Thiorhodovibrio frisius: one gene and its partner. The protein of the gene in region 1 interacts with the protein of each later gene in a pairwise test. Links are inferred from orthologs where the notes say so. Each region holds a gene or a part of one and is shown on either strand. Other genes may lie near its edges. The genes, in order: Thiofri_RS12655 and Thiofri_RS07655.

Region 1 (6,289 bases):
GAACGCCGCCACCGTCGCTGGCCGCGTCGGCAGCAGCCAGCGCCCGGCCAGCACCAGAAACAGCACCACTGTCACCACCACCGGCAGCCCGATCCAGGCTAGTTCAAACAAGCCAAGGCCCGCCGCGCCGGTGCGCTCCACATAGAGCCCATTGACCACCAGATTGGTGCTGGTGCCAATCAGGGTACAGGCACCCCCGGCAATGCTGGCATAGCTTAATGGAATCAGTAGTTTGGATAATTGCAGACGGTTGCGTTTGGCCCACTCGGTGACTGCGGGAATGAAAATGGCAACGACAGGTGTATTGTTTAGAAAAGCGCTCAAGCCCGCCACCGGAAGCATCAGACGCAGTTGCGCGCCGGTTGCTCCGCGCGGGCGCCCGAGCAACGACTGACTGATCCAACCAACGGCGCCGGTTTCGGTCAGTCCGCTGACCACGACATAGAGCACAGCAACCGTCAGCATCCCAGGGTTAGAAAAACCAGCCAGGGCTTCGATCGGGGTCAGAATGCCCGACACGAGCAGCAGAGTCAGCACGCCTGAGGTGACGATGTCGGGCGCAATGCGCGTTCTTGCAAGAAGCGTAAAACACACCAGAACCAAGCCGAGGGTAAAGATGCCCTGCCAGCCCAGCGTGAGAAAATCGGCCATGCCTGCTGCCCTTAGTGGATGGTGGATTGTCGCCGGTAAATGATGGATGATTGTGCAACTTTCTGCCAACGCGTGCCAATTATCTAGAATCAATCTCAATAAATGTCTTTAATTATCTGTTTTGTAATTAAATGATCGCACGCGTCCTTCAGCACTACGGGCTGCCTACGGCCCTTATTCTGATACTCGGCTTGCTGGGGGCGTTCAGCATCGCCAGTCGCCTGCAACCGCCCCCCGAACTGACCACCCCGGTCTCAAGGCTTATTCTTGATCGCGACGGCCAGCTTTTGCGCGCCGCTCCGGTCAGTGATGGACGCTGGCGCCTGCCGCTGCGCCTCAAGGACATCGATCCCCAGCTGATCGACCTCTTGCTGGTGTGGGAAGACCGCCGCTTCTTTACCCACCATGGTGTCGACTGGGCGGCCATGGTTCGCGCCCTGACCCAAATGCTGGGCGAAGGGCGCATCGTCTCCGGTGGCTCCACGCTCAGCATGCAGCTTGTGCGTCTGCTCGAGCAGAGCCACACCCGCTCGCTGAGCGGAAAATGGCAGCAGGTCCTAGGGGCACTTGCGCTTGAACGCTCGGCTAGCAAGACGGAGATATTACAAGCCTATCTGCAACACGCCGGCTATGGCGGCAATCTTGAAGGGGTGCGTTCCGCCAGTCTGGCGTATTTTGGCAAGGAACCGCGCCGCCTGAGCGCAGCCGAGGCCGCATTGCTAGTTGCCCTGCCCCAATCCCCGGAGCGACGGCGCCCGGATCGCTTCCCTGAGACGGCCAGGGACGCGCGCAACCGGGTGCTCGCCCGCGCTGCCGCGCGCGGAATCATCAGCCCAGAACTGGCCGAACAGGCCATGCAGGAAGCTGTCCCGCGCCAGCGCCGCCCACTCCCGCAACTCGCGGCCCATCGCGCCGAATACTGGTGGCGGCGCCTGCCCGATGCACCCGTGCTGCAACTCACCCTGTCGGCCCCGCTACAACAGGCGCTTGAAACCCTGGCCAGGGAACATGCTACTGCCCTCGCCCCGTCTGTTTCCCTAGCCATCATGGTAGTCGAGCACAGTTCCGGTGAAGTGCTGGCATCGGTTGGCTCGGCCGGCTACACCGATGTCGCGCGCGATGGCTTCATCGACATGACTGACGCCGTGCGCTCCCCCGGCTCGACCCTGAAACCGCTCATTTATGGCCTTGGGTTCGAGCTTGGCATCGCCCACCCCGAAAGCCTGATCGAGGATCGCCCGATGGGCTTCGGTGACTACGCCCCGGCCAATTTCGATGGCGATTTTACCGGCACAGTAACGGTGCGCGAGGCGCTGCAACGCTCGCTCAACGTCCCTGCGGTCATTATGCTCGAGCACATCGGCCCGGTGCGGCTGCTGGCGCGACTCAGGCGCGCGGGTGCCGCGCCGCAACTCCCTGGCAACCGCCCCGCCGGTCTGGCCATCGCGCTTGGCGGTGTCGGTCTGCGCCTGCGCGATCTGATGGCCCTCTATACCGCCATTGCCCGCGGCGGACAGCCCGTTGCCCTGAGCGAACAACGCGCACTCTCCACGACTTCGCCAACACGGCGCCCGAGTCCACCAACGCCCGTACTGGACCCGCGCGCCGCATGGTACCTGACTTCCATTCTGTCCGGCGCCAATGCTACGAACGGGGGAGCAGCGGCCATCGCGGTCAAAACCGGAACTTCATTCGGCTATCGCGATGCCTGGGCGCTCGGCTTCGACGGGCGCCATGTTGTCGGCGTCTGGGCCGGCCGCCCCGATGGCGCGCCAGTCACCGAACTGACCGGCGCGAGCGTCGCCGTGCCAATCCTCGTCGATGCCTTTGCGCGTCTGGGCCGACCCACTGCCTTTCCCGCCGCGCCACCTGGAATCTTGCAACTTAGCAGCGACCAGCTCCCGTCACCGCTGCAGAAAGTCGGCAGCCGCAGTGCGCACGGATTCGCCTCGCCCCAAGTACAGATCGCCTACCCACCAGATGGCGCCCGTATCGATCTCAATGCCGCCAATTCGTCCAGCTCGCCGCCGGCACTAATTCTTAAGGCCCGAGGCGGTCAGCCACCCTTTCGCTGGATCATCAATGGTCAGCCGATCAGAAGCGACGCCTTTGCGCGCTCCAGTCGCTGGTACCCGGACGGTCGCGGATTCGCCCGGGTTCTGCTGATCGACGCGGCCGGCAGCCAGGCAACAACGCAGATCTTCATCGATTGAGTGCCAGGGTCAGCCAGCCACTGGACAATACGCCAGCCCATTCGGCAAGATGAGCACAGATTTACTTAACGGAGATGGAGAACGCAAATGGCTTCCCGTGGCGTCAACAAAGTGATTCTTATTGGCAACCTCGGCAATGATCCCGAGATTCGCTACTTTCCCAATGGCGATGCAGTAACCAACTTGTCCATCGCCACCAGCGAGTCATGGAAAGACCGCAACACCGGCGAACCCCAGGAACGCACCGAATGGCACCGCATCGTGATTCGCGGAAAACTCGCCGAAATCGCCAAGCAGTATCTGCGCAAAGGCTCCAAGGTTTTCATCGAAGGCAAGCTGCGAACACGAAAATGGCAGGGCCAAGATGGCCAGGACCGCTATACGACCGAGGTTATTGTCGACATGACCGGCAGCATGCAGATGCTCGACAGCCGTCCCAGTGGCGGCGATTATGGCGCCGACAACTCCGGCGGCAGCTGGACGAGCGACCCGGCCCCCGGCATTGGGACAGCCGCTGCGACCACCTATGCGCAAGCCCCATATCCTGACCAGCAATCTCCTCAACAGCAAGCTCCGGCGCCCCAAAACTCCGGCCAATATCCGAGCCAATACCCCAACCAGCAACCAGCCCAGTCTCCGGCACCGCCCCCCGATCAATCCGGACCAGGTTTGGATGAACCTTTCGACGACGACATTCCTTTTTAGGTCGTTTCCGTAAACAAATATCTCAGCTGGCTGCTTTGGGACATCATTTTTCCGAAATCACCTTAGTCTGTCGTCTGTCTGGTCAGCCCGGGCCGCATCGAAATCCCCGCCAGATCTTTCCGATGCATACATCCCCGTCGCGCGAATCATCGCAAAAACCGGCTCTGGCAGCAGATAACGTGGACTCTCCCCCAATGCCAGGGCAGCGCGGATGGCGGTGGCGGAGATGGCAAGCTGGGTGACGTGCTGATACCAGATAGCGCCAGCCGGTGTTTGGCGCAGTCGTTCAACCTCAGCCGTGCGCTGCCGAGCGAGCATGGCGTGCAGGCGCGGATCACTGGGCTCGCTGGCTTCCGGGCGGCGCATCACGACCAGATGCGCCAGTTTCAGAATCCGCTCAGGTTGGTGCCAGTCGGCAAAGGTCTCGAAGGCATCGCCGCCGATCAGCAGGCACAATGGACGCTGCTGCCCGAACTCCGCGCGCAGGGATAAGAGCGTATCGAGCGTGCGCGAGGGGCCCGCGCGATCAAGCTCGCGGCGATCAACAAAGAACCCCGGCTGATCGGCGACTGCGGCCTCAAGCATGCGCAGGCGCGCTTCACCCGAGGCCACCGGCTGGGCACGATGCACAGCCTGATTGAGCGGGATAAGTCGCAACTCCTCAAGCCCCAACGTCTGATGCACCTCAAGCGCCGGGCGCAAATGGCCAAAATGGACCGGATCGAAGGTGCCGCCGAAGATGCCGATCATGGGCCAGACAGCTTAAGCGCGAATCTCACCATCCCCGAGCACGACAAATTTCTGGCTGGTCAGACCTTCCAGTCCAACCGGGCCGCGGGCATGAAACTTGTCGGTGCTAATGCCGATTTCGGCACCTAGACCGTACTCGAAGCCGTCGGCAAAGCGGGTGGAGGCATTGACCATCACCGAACTGGAATCGACCTCGCGCAAAAAGCGCCGGGCGCGACTGTAGTCTTCGGTCACAATGCTGTCGGTGTGGCGCGAACTGTGGCACTCGATGTGGTCGATGGCCGCATCCAAGCCAGAAACGACCCGAATAGACAGAATGGCGGCCAGATACTCGGTGTCCCAATCGGCATCGGTTGCGGGCACAGCAGCGGAGATCAGCCGGCAGGTCTCAGCACAGCCGCGCAGTTCAACACCCTTCTCGGTCAGCGCGCTGGCCAGGCGCGGCAGAATATCTGCCGCCACAGGCGCGGCCACCAGCAGGGTCTCCATGGTGTTGCAGGTGCCGTAGCGCTGGGTCTTGGCATTGAGCGCGATGGCAAACGCCTTGTCGAGATCGGCTTGATCGTCGATATACACATGACAGATGCCATCGAGATGCTTGATGACCGGCATACGCGCCTCGCGACTGATGCGCTCGATCAGCCCCTTGCCACCGCGAGGAATGATGACATCGACGTATTCCGGCCGACTCAGCATGGCACCCACGGCGGCGCGATCAGTGGTGGCGATCACCTGCACCGCATCGAGCGGCAGCCCGGCCTGCTCCAGCCCCGAGCGAATACAGGCGGCGATGGCCTGGTTGGAATGAAAGGCTTCTGAGCCGCCGCGTAACAGGCTAGCGTTGCCGGATTTCAGGCACAGGGCCGCGGCATCGGCAGTCACATTGGGCCGCGACTCGTAAATGATGCCAACGACACCAAGGGGCACCCGCATGCGCCCGACCTGAATACCGGAGGGGCGGTAGTTGAGATCGGTAATGGCACCGACCGGATCGGGCAGCGCGGCGATTTGCTGCAACCCTTCGATCATGGCGTCGATGCGCGCGGGGGTTAGCTCCAGGCGATCAAGCAGCGCTGAGTCGAGGCCTTTGGCGGCACCGGCATCGAGATCGGCACGATTGGCCTGTGCAAGCCCGGCGCGCGCCTGATCCAGCGCCCCGGCCATGGCCAGCAGTGCCTGATTCTTCTGCGCCGTGCTCGCGCGGGCCAGCGCTCTTGCTGCGGTACGCGCAGCGGCACCGGTTTTCTCCATATAGTCCTGGATATCAGTGATCGTTGTTTCCTGCATTGGCTTCAGACTAGTTAGCAGTTGATGGATAGGGGGTTCTTCGATCTTAGGGCTGTAGATTCACTTATTACCTTTCGTCCCGCGCGCCAGCCCGTCGGCGATGCGCGCGAGCATGGTCCAGGGGTCGCCGTCGCCACGGCCTTTGATGGCGAGATCCACGGCTGCGCATTCGAGCAATAGCTGCCACAGGCCAGAAATCGAATAGCGTTCCACGGCCTGCATCACCCCAGCGCGGCGGGACTCCCATACCTGATGGGTTTGAAAGACCGCGTTCAGGTCGGCGCGCGCGCGGCGCGCAAAAGCCACTGCGGCCAGCATGCGCAGTTCACGCGCCAGCACCCAGAGCACCAAGGGTTCGGCTGTGCCTTCGCCCGCCAACCCATGAATGATGCGCTGGGTGCGCGCGCGATCTCCGGCCAGAGCGGCGCCGGTCAGATCGAACAAATCATAGCGCGCGCTATCGGCCACGGCAGCGCGCATCACCTCGGGGTCGATGGGGCCGGGTTCGAGCAGCAACGCGAGCTTGCTGACTTCTTGATCGGCGGCAAGCAGATTGCCTTCGACCCGCTCGGCAAGCAAGGCGGCCACCTCGGGCGTGGGCAGAAAGCCTTTGGCGCGCAGACGCTGATCCAGCCATTTTACCAGCGCCGGCCCCTGCAGCCGTCGCACTTCGATGATGACGC
Region 2 (6,468 bases), 1.1 Mb from region 1 along the record:
GCCGAGCTGTTCATCCGCCCTGCCCCTTCCATGCCCATGCCCTGGCTGCCCAACGCCATCTCCGTCGGGCCTATGGCGCAGTTGCACCCGCGTGATCCCGAACGCCTGCGCGCCCGGCTGGGGCTGGCCGAAGATCAGCGGCTGATTCTGATGCAATTCGGCGGCACCGGGTCGCTGCACATTGATCCCGGCCCCCTTGCGCGCGCCCGCCTGCAACTGCTCACAGCCGACCCCAAGCTCGCCGACAGCTCTGCGGTCAGTCCTATTGGAGGCGCTGGCCCCAGCATGCTCGAGGCGCTCGCCTCCTGCGATGCCATGATCACCAAACCGGGCTATGGCAGCTTTAGCGAAGCCGCCTGCCATGGCATTCCGGTGCTCTATGTGCCACGCGATGGCTGGCCGGAAACCCCGGCACTGGTCGACTGGCTGCACCAGCAGGTAACAGCGGGCGTAATCACCCCAGAACAGCTCGCGCGCGGCGACATGGTCGGGCCAATCGAAGCGCTGCTGGAACAGGCCCGCCTGGATGCCAGGAAGCCGGTGGTCCCGACCGGGATCGAGCAGACAGTTGAGCGGCTGCTACCATGGCTGCAACCCTAGCCGGACGACACTTGCCCTGCCGCCCCAGAGGATGAAACCGATATTTCGCGGTAAGGCTCAGGACGCAAGGGCAGACTCGTCGGCCGCCAGAGCCTCGCGCGCCCGCGCCACGGCCGCGCGCACTTGGTTAGGCGCGGTGCCGCCGAAGTGATCGCGCGCGGCCACCGAGCCTTCGAGGGTCAGGATATCGAAAACATCCTCGTCAATGGCAGCAGAAAAGCCGCGCAGCTCCTCCAGACTCAGATCTGCAAGATCGCGGCCGCGCTCCACACCCAAAGCCACCGCCCGCCCGACGATCTCGTGCGCATCGCGAAAGGCCACGCCTTTGCGCACCAGGTAGTCGGCCAGATCGGTTGCCGTGGTGAAGCCCTGCAGGGCCGCGGTGCGCATGCGCGCGTGATTGCAGCTCAGCGCCCCCATCATGTCGGCAAACACCTTGAGCCCACCACGCAGGGTATCGACAATGTCGAACAGGGGTTCTTTGTCCTCTTGGTTGTCTTTGTTATAGGCCAGCGGCTGGGCTTTCATCAGTGTCAGCAGGGCGATCAAATGGCCAAAGACACGGGCGCTCTTGCCGCGCAGCAACTCGGGCACGTCGGGATTTTTTTTCTGCGGCATAATCGAAGAACCCGTGCAGAAGGCGTCCGAGAGTGTAATAAAGCCAAACTGTGCCGATGACCAGATAATCAGCTCCTCGGAAAAACGCGACAGATGCATACTCAAAATGGCCGCCGCAGCACTGAATTCGATGGCGAAATCCCGATCAGAAACGGCATCGAGCGAGTTCGCCGCCGGGCGGTCAAAACCCAGCAGGCGCGCGCTGTAGTCGCGGTCGATCGGATAGGTGGTCCCGGCCAGCGCGGCAGCCCCGAGCGGCATCAGGTTGATGCGCCGACGCGCGTCGCGCAGACGCTCGACATCGCGTTCGAGCATCTCATACCAGGCCATCATGTGGTGGCCAAAGGTCACCGGCTGCGCCGCCTGCAAGTGGGTGAAGCCGGGCAGAATGGTCGCTGCCTCGCGCTCGGCCAGGTCAACCAGCACCTGCTGCAGGCGGCGAATGGCGCGACTGATCTCGTCCACCTCCTCGCGCAGCCACAGGCGAATGTCCGTCGCAACCTGATCGTTGCGCGAGCGCCCGGTGTGCAGGCGCTTACCAGCATCGCCAATCTCGGCAGTCAAGGCCGCTTCGATGTTCATATGCACATCTTCAAGCGGCACAGACCAGCTAAACTTATTTTGTTCAATGCGCGTTTTGATGCGCTCAAGACCGGCAACAATGGCGTCACATTCGCTGTCGCTCAGAATGCCCTGACGAGCGAGCATGCGCGCATGCGCCTGAGAGCCCTGAATGTCCTGCCGATACAATCGGCGATCAAAACCCACCGAGGCGGTAAAGGCCTCGACAAACACATCGGTTGGTTCATTAAAGCGCCCTGCCCAGGGCTTTTGGGTAGACTCTGTCTGCTGCATGACATCCGCCAGAAGCGATAATTAAAGTTCGGCGCGCGGCGACAGCAATGTCTGCGCACGCCAGAAGTGCAAAATTCGGTTGCGAAATAGGTGCCAGACGTCACCACAATAAGATGAAACGCCCATCCCAGACAGACCAGCCAACCACTGGCCAGGCGCCAGGTGCGCGCCATGAAGGAGCCGCAAGCGCCGCCGGCGATTCCAAACCCCCGGCACGGGCCAATCTGCTGCCCGATTTCTGTAGCCTGCCGATGGTGCTGGGTGTGGTGGTCTACGCCGAGCTGCTAGCGATTTTGATCACCCTAACTTCCCCGCAGCCGCTAGCGACATTCTGGACCAGAATGGGGCCGCTGTCAGTCTTTGTGCAGTTGATCGCGCTGCTAAGCGCGGCACTGATGTGCGCCGCCCGGCCAAGGCTGGGGCACATTGATGCCCGCCTTGGCGTCCTGGGCGCGCTGGTTATCATCATCGGCTCAAGCGCGGCCATCACTGTCGGCGCCACGCTGCTGATTCCGCCGGAAATGGCCCGACGGCTGTTTCCAAAGGATGGTCTTGCCGGACTGATGATCCGCGCACTTTGCATCAGCGCTATCGTCGGAGCGCTCTTCTTGCGCTACCTCTATTTACATCAGCAATGGCGTTTCCAAGTGGAGGCGGTTGCGAACGCACGCTTCAAGACCCTGCAGGCGAAGATTCGCCCGCATTTTTTGTTCAATAGCATGAATACCATCGCCAGCCTGACGCGGAGCAATCCCAAGCTTGCCGAGGAAACAGTGCTTGATCTTGCCGATCTGTTCCGTGCCTCCCTTGCGACCGAGGCCGATACCGCCACCTTGAGCGAAGAGTTCGAGCTAGCCCGGCGTTATCTCAATATCGAGCAGTTGCGTCTGGGTGAGCGCATGCGCGTCGATTGGGATATCCAACAAGCACCAGGCGAGGCGCTCCTGCCACCGCTGATTTTGCAACCTCTGGTTGAAAATGCCGTTTACCACGGAATTTCCCCATCCTTGCACCCGGGCTTTATCCGCATCGGCGCGAACTACCACCACGGACAAATTCATGTCACCATCGTCAATAGCCTGCCGCTGGCCGGGAACCACCCCACACAGCGACATCAAGGGCATCAGATGGCGATTGCCAATGTCACGCAGCGGCTGGAAGCCATGTTCCCTGGCACCGCCAGCCTGCGTCACGGCACCAGAGGCCAGGATTACCAGGTGAGACTCGCCTTTCCCCACCCATGGAGACGGGCATGAAGATACTTCTCGTCGATGATGAAGCACATGCACGCGAGCGCCTGCGGCGCCTGATTGCTGAGTTCAACGGCGACTACCAGATCGTCGCCGAAGCGGACAATGGCGCCGATGCTGTGCGTCGTTGCAGCGAGGCCAGCGCCGACCTGGTGCTGCTCGACATTCGCATGCCCGGAATGGATGGCTTGAGCGTTGCCGAGCATCTGGCGCAGCTCAGTCCACCACCCGCAGTGATTCTGATCACCGCCTATCCGGAATACGCGCTTGAGGCGTTTGAGCATCAGGTCGCCAATTATCTGGTCAAGCCAGTGCGTGCCGAGCGGCTGCGCGAAGCACTCGAGCGGCTGCATGTGGTCACCAGACCACAGCAACAAATGGCGGACGAGGATGCGCCGGCCTGGCCACGCCGCCACCTGAGCGCCCAATATCGCGGCGGTGTGCAAAGAGTCGCAATCGAGGACATCCTTTTTCTACAGGCCGAGCAGAAATACGTCACCGTTTATCATGGCGGCGGCAAAATGCTGCTCGATGAATCCCTAAAGACCCTGGAGGAGGAATTCCCCGAGCGCTTCCTGCGCATTCACCGCAGCATTCTGGTGTGTGCTCGGCGCTTGATCGGGCTTGAGAAAAGCCCTCAAGGCGGCATTCTCGCTGTCCTGGATGGAAGCGACCAGCGCCTGCCCGTCAGCCGCCGTCATCTTCCGAGTGTGCGCCGCTTTCTGCGCGCAAGCTGAAATCAGGATTATCGCTGCGGCCCCCCCCCGCAACTCGCTATACTTCACCCTCGCACTTTTATTCTGGCCCTTCTGCATCGGACCCCCTTGTCATGACCGAGACTCTGAAAATCGCTACCCGCAAATCCCCGCTTGCCATGTGGCAGGCCGAGCATGTCGCCACCGCCCTTGGACGCCTCTACCCGGAACTCAAGGTTGAAATCATCGGCATGACCACCCGTGGCGACAAGCTGCTTGATGCACCATTGGCCAAGGTCGGCGGCAAGGGATTATTCGTCAAGGAACTCGAGCAGGGCATGCTCGATGGCGATGCGGACATCGCGGTCCATTCAATGAAAGATGTCCCGGTCGGCTTCCCCGAGGGGCTACACCTTGCCGCCATTCTGGAGCGCGAAAACCCCCACGATGCCTTTGTTTCCAATAGCTTCGCGAGTATCGACGCCTTGCCCCAAGGGGCCTGCGTGGGCACTTCAAGCCTCAGGCGCGAATGTCAACTTGCGGCCCGGCGCCCAGATTTGCGCATCGAGCCGCTGCGCGGCAATGTCAACACCCGGCTGGCCAAACTCGACGACGGCGTTTATGACGCCATCATTCTCGCCGCTGCGGGTTTGATTCGCCTGGAATTTGGCGAGCGAATTCGTGCTGTCATGCCGCCGGAGGAAAGTCTACCCGCCATTGGCCAGGGAGCCATTGGCATCGAGTGCCGCAGCATGGATGAGCGCGTCAATGCCCTGATCGCCCCGCTGCATCACCAGAACACGGCCGAACGAGTACTGGCCGAGCGCGCGATGAACGAGCGACTCGATGGCGGCTGTCAGGTGCCCATCGCCGGCCATGCGATCCACCAAGACGGGCAGCTTTATCTGCGCGGTCTTGTCGGCACTCCTGATGGCCAGCGCATTCTGCGTGCCGAGGAACGCGCCGCCCCCGAGCAAGCCGAGGCGATGGGCCGTCGGGTGGCCGAGTTGCTACTCGACCAAGGCGCCGATGAAATCCTCAGTGCACTGGCCGAAGAATGACAAACCCGACCCGCAACCCGAAACCCAGCGGCAATCTGCCCGACGATATCCCCTGCGACCTGAAGGGCCAGACCATCCTAGTCACCCGGCCGGTCGAACAGGCGCCGCATCTGTGCGATCTCATCCAGCAGGCCAATGGCGAAGCGCTGCTCTTTCCGACCGTCAGCATTCGCCCGTCCACCCATGCTGAGAAGGCGAAAGCGCGGATGGCCGAGCCCTGGGATCTGCTGATTTTCATCAGCCGCAATGCGGTCAATTTCGCGCTAAAACTCCTGCCCGGCAGCCAACTCCCACCACCACCGCCCGCTGGCCCCATGATCGCCGCCGTTGGTGCTGCCACCGCCGCAGCGCTGGGCGATGCCGGGCGTCCGCCAGATTTGATCCCCAGTGCGCATTTTGACAGTGAGGGCTTGCTCGAGCTGCCCGAGCTGACGCATGTGCGCGGACGACGCATTTTGATCGTCCGCGGCGAAGGTGGCCGCCCAATGCTTGGCGACACCCTGGCCCAACGCGAGGCCGAGATTGTCTATGCGGAGGTCTATTGTCGTGGCCTGCCCGAGCAAGACGCCACCGAGCAGCTGCCGCGCTGGCATGAAACTCTCAATCTGCTCACCGCCACCAGTGACGAGGTGCTCAACAATCTGCATCGGCTGGTGCCCGAATCGGAACACCCCTGGCTGCGCAGCCTACCGCTGGCGGTTTACAGCAACCGCACCGCAGCCCGAGCCATGGAGCTTGGCTTTCGCACCGTGGCCGTGGCCTCAGAGTCGAGCGACCCGGCCCTGCTTGATGCCCTGTGCCGACTGGTGCAACGCGCGCCGCGCTGAAACTCGCACGGCTGCTATACCGAAACTTTTTGCGATTTCCGCTCGTTCTGGACCAGGTAACGGCCACGGGGCCGCCGTGAATACTTCCCTGTAGGCTTCCAGGCGGCGTCCTGGCGCCGAGACCCCCGTGGCCGTCACCCGAGCCAAAACCGAAAATCAGTTTGCGATTGGTATAAAGCTGACTAACGAATATCCTCCGGCTGATCCTTGCGCAGGTAGGCTTCTTCCTCGGGGCTCAGATCCACCTTATCAAAGCCGGTCACCATCGGCATGACGTGGTCGCGAAAGGAATGGCCCGTGGTCAGTATATAGACGTGAATAAACACAAAGGCCAGAATCAGGAAGGCCGCAGCCGTATGCACCTGAGCGATAGCACCTAGCCACAGAGGCGCGTCTGGCAGATTCCGCCAGGCGAAATAAAATAAATATAACAGCCCGGTGATCCAGATGGCCGGGAACAGCACGATCTTCAGCATCAGATAGGCCAGCGCCTGCAGCGGGTTGTGCTTACGCCAATAGGCTTTGCGGTAGGGATGACGCTCGCCCTTGAAAATGCCATAGG

The links.
Region 2: the proteins of Thiofri_RS12655 (region 1) and Thiofri_RS07655 interact in binary tests that used the Escherichia coli proteins (3 or more experiments, as listed by UniProt). The link is inferred for Thiorhodovibrio frisius from one-to-one orthologs.

Annotation. Positions count from the first base shown.
Region 1 is NZ_CP121471.1:2,727,295-2,733,583, forward strand. The notes cover bases 3,470-6,289. They hold Thiofri_RS12655 (glutamate-5-semialdehyde dehydrogenase), read right to left. Parts: upstream 5,607-6,289; coding sequence 4,332-5,606; downstream 3,470-4,331. Other genes in these bases: ssb (single-stranded DNA-binding protein), read left to right, coding at 3,470-3,569; nadD (nicotinate-nucleotide adenylyltransferase), read right to left, coding at 3,627-4,319; holA (DNA polymerase III subunit delta), read right to left, coding at 5,667-6,289. Outside these bases: Thiofri_RS12635 (SLC13 family permease), read right to left, coding at 1-651; pbpC (penicillin-binding protein 1C), read left to right, coding at 783-2,864; more of ssb, read left to right, coding at 2,952-3,469. UniProt on the Escherichia coli protein: Catalyzes the NADPH-dependent reduction of L-glutamate 5-phosphate into L-glutamate 5-semialdehyde and phosphate. The product spontaneously undergoes cyclization to form 1-pyrroline-5-carboxylate.
Region 2 is NZ_CP121471.1:1,640,893-1,647,360, reverse strand. What follows is about bases 2,194-5,192. They hold Thiofri_RS07655 (LytR/AlgR family response regulator transcription factor), read left to right. Parts: upstream 2,194-3,325; coding sequence 3,326-4,060; downstream 4,061-5,192. Other genes in these bases: Thiofri_RS07645 (uroporphyrinogen-III synthase), read left to right, coding at 5,076-5,192; hemC (hydroxymethylbilane synthase), read left to right, coding at 4,153-5,079; Thiofri_RS07660 (sensor histidine kinase), read left to right, coding at 2,194-3,329. Also shown: Thiofri_RS07670 (hypothetical protein), read left to right, coding at 1-600; argH (argininosuccinate lyase), read right to left, coding at 658-2,073; more of Thiofri_RS07660, read left to right, coding at 2,187-2,193; more of Thiofri_RS07645, read left to right, coding at 5,193-5,906; Thiofri_RS07640 (cytochrome b/b6 domain-containing protein), read right to left, coding at 6,089-6,468. UniProt on the Escherichia coli protein: Member of the two-component regulatory system BtsS/BtsR, which is part of a nutrient-sensing regulatory network composed of BtsS/BtsR, the low-affinity pyruvate signaling system YpdA/YpdB and their respective target proteins, BtsT and YhjX.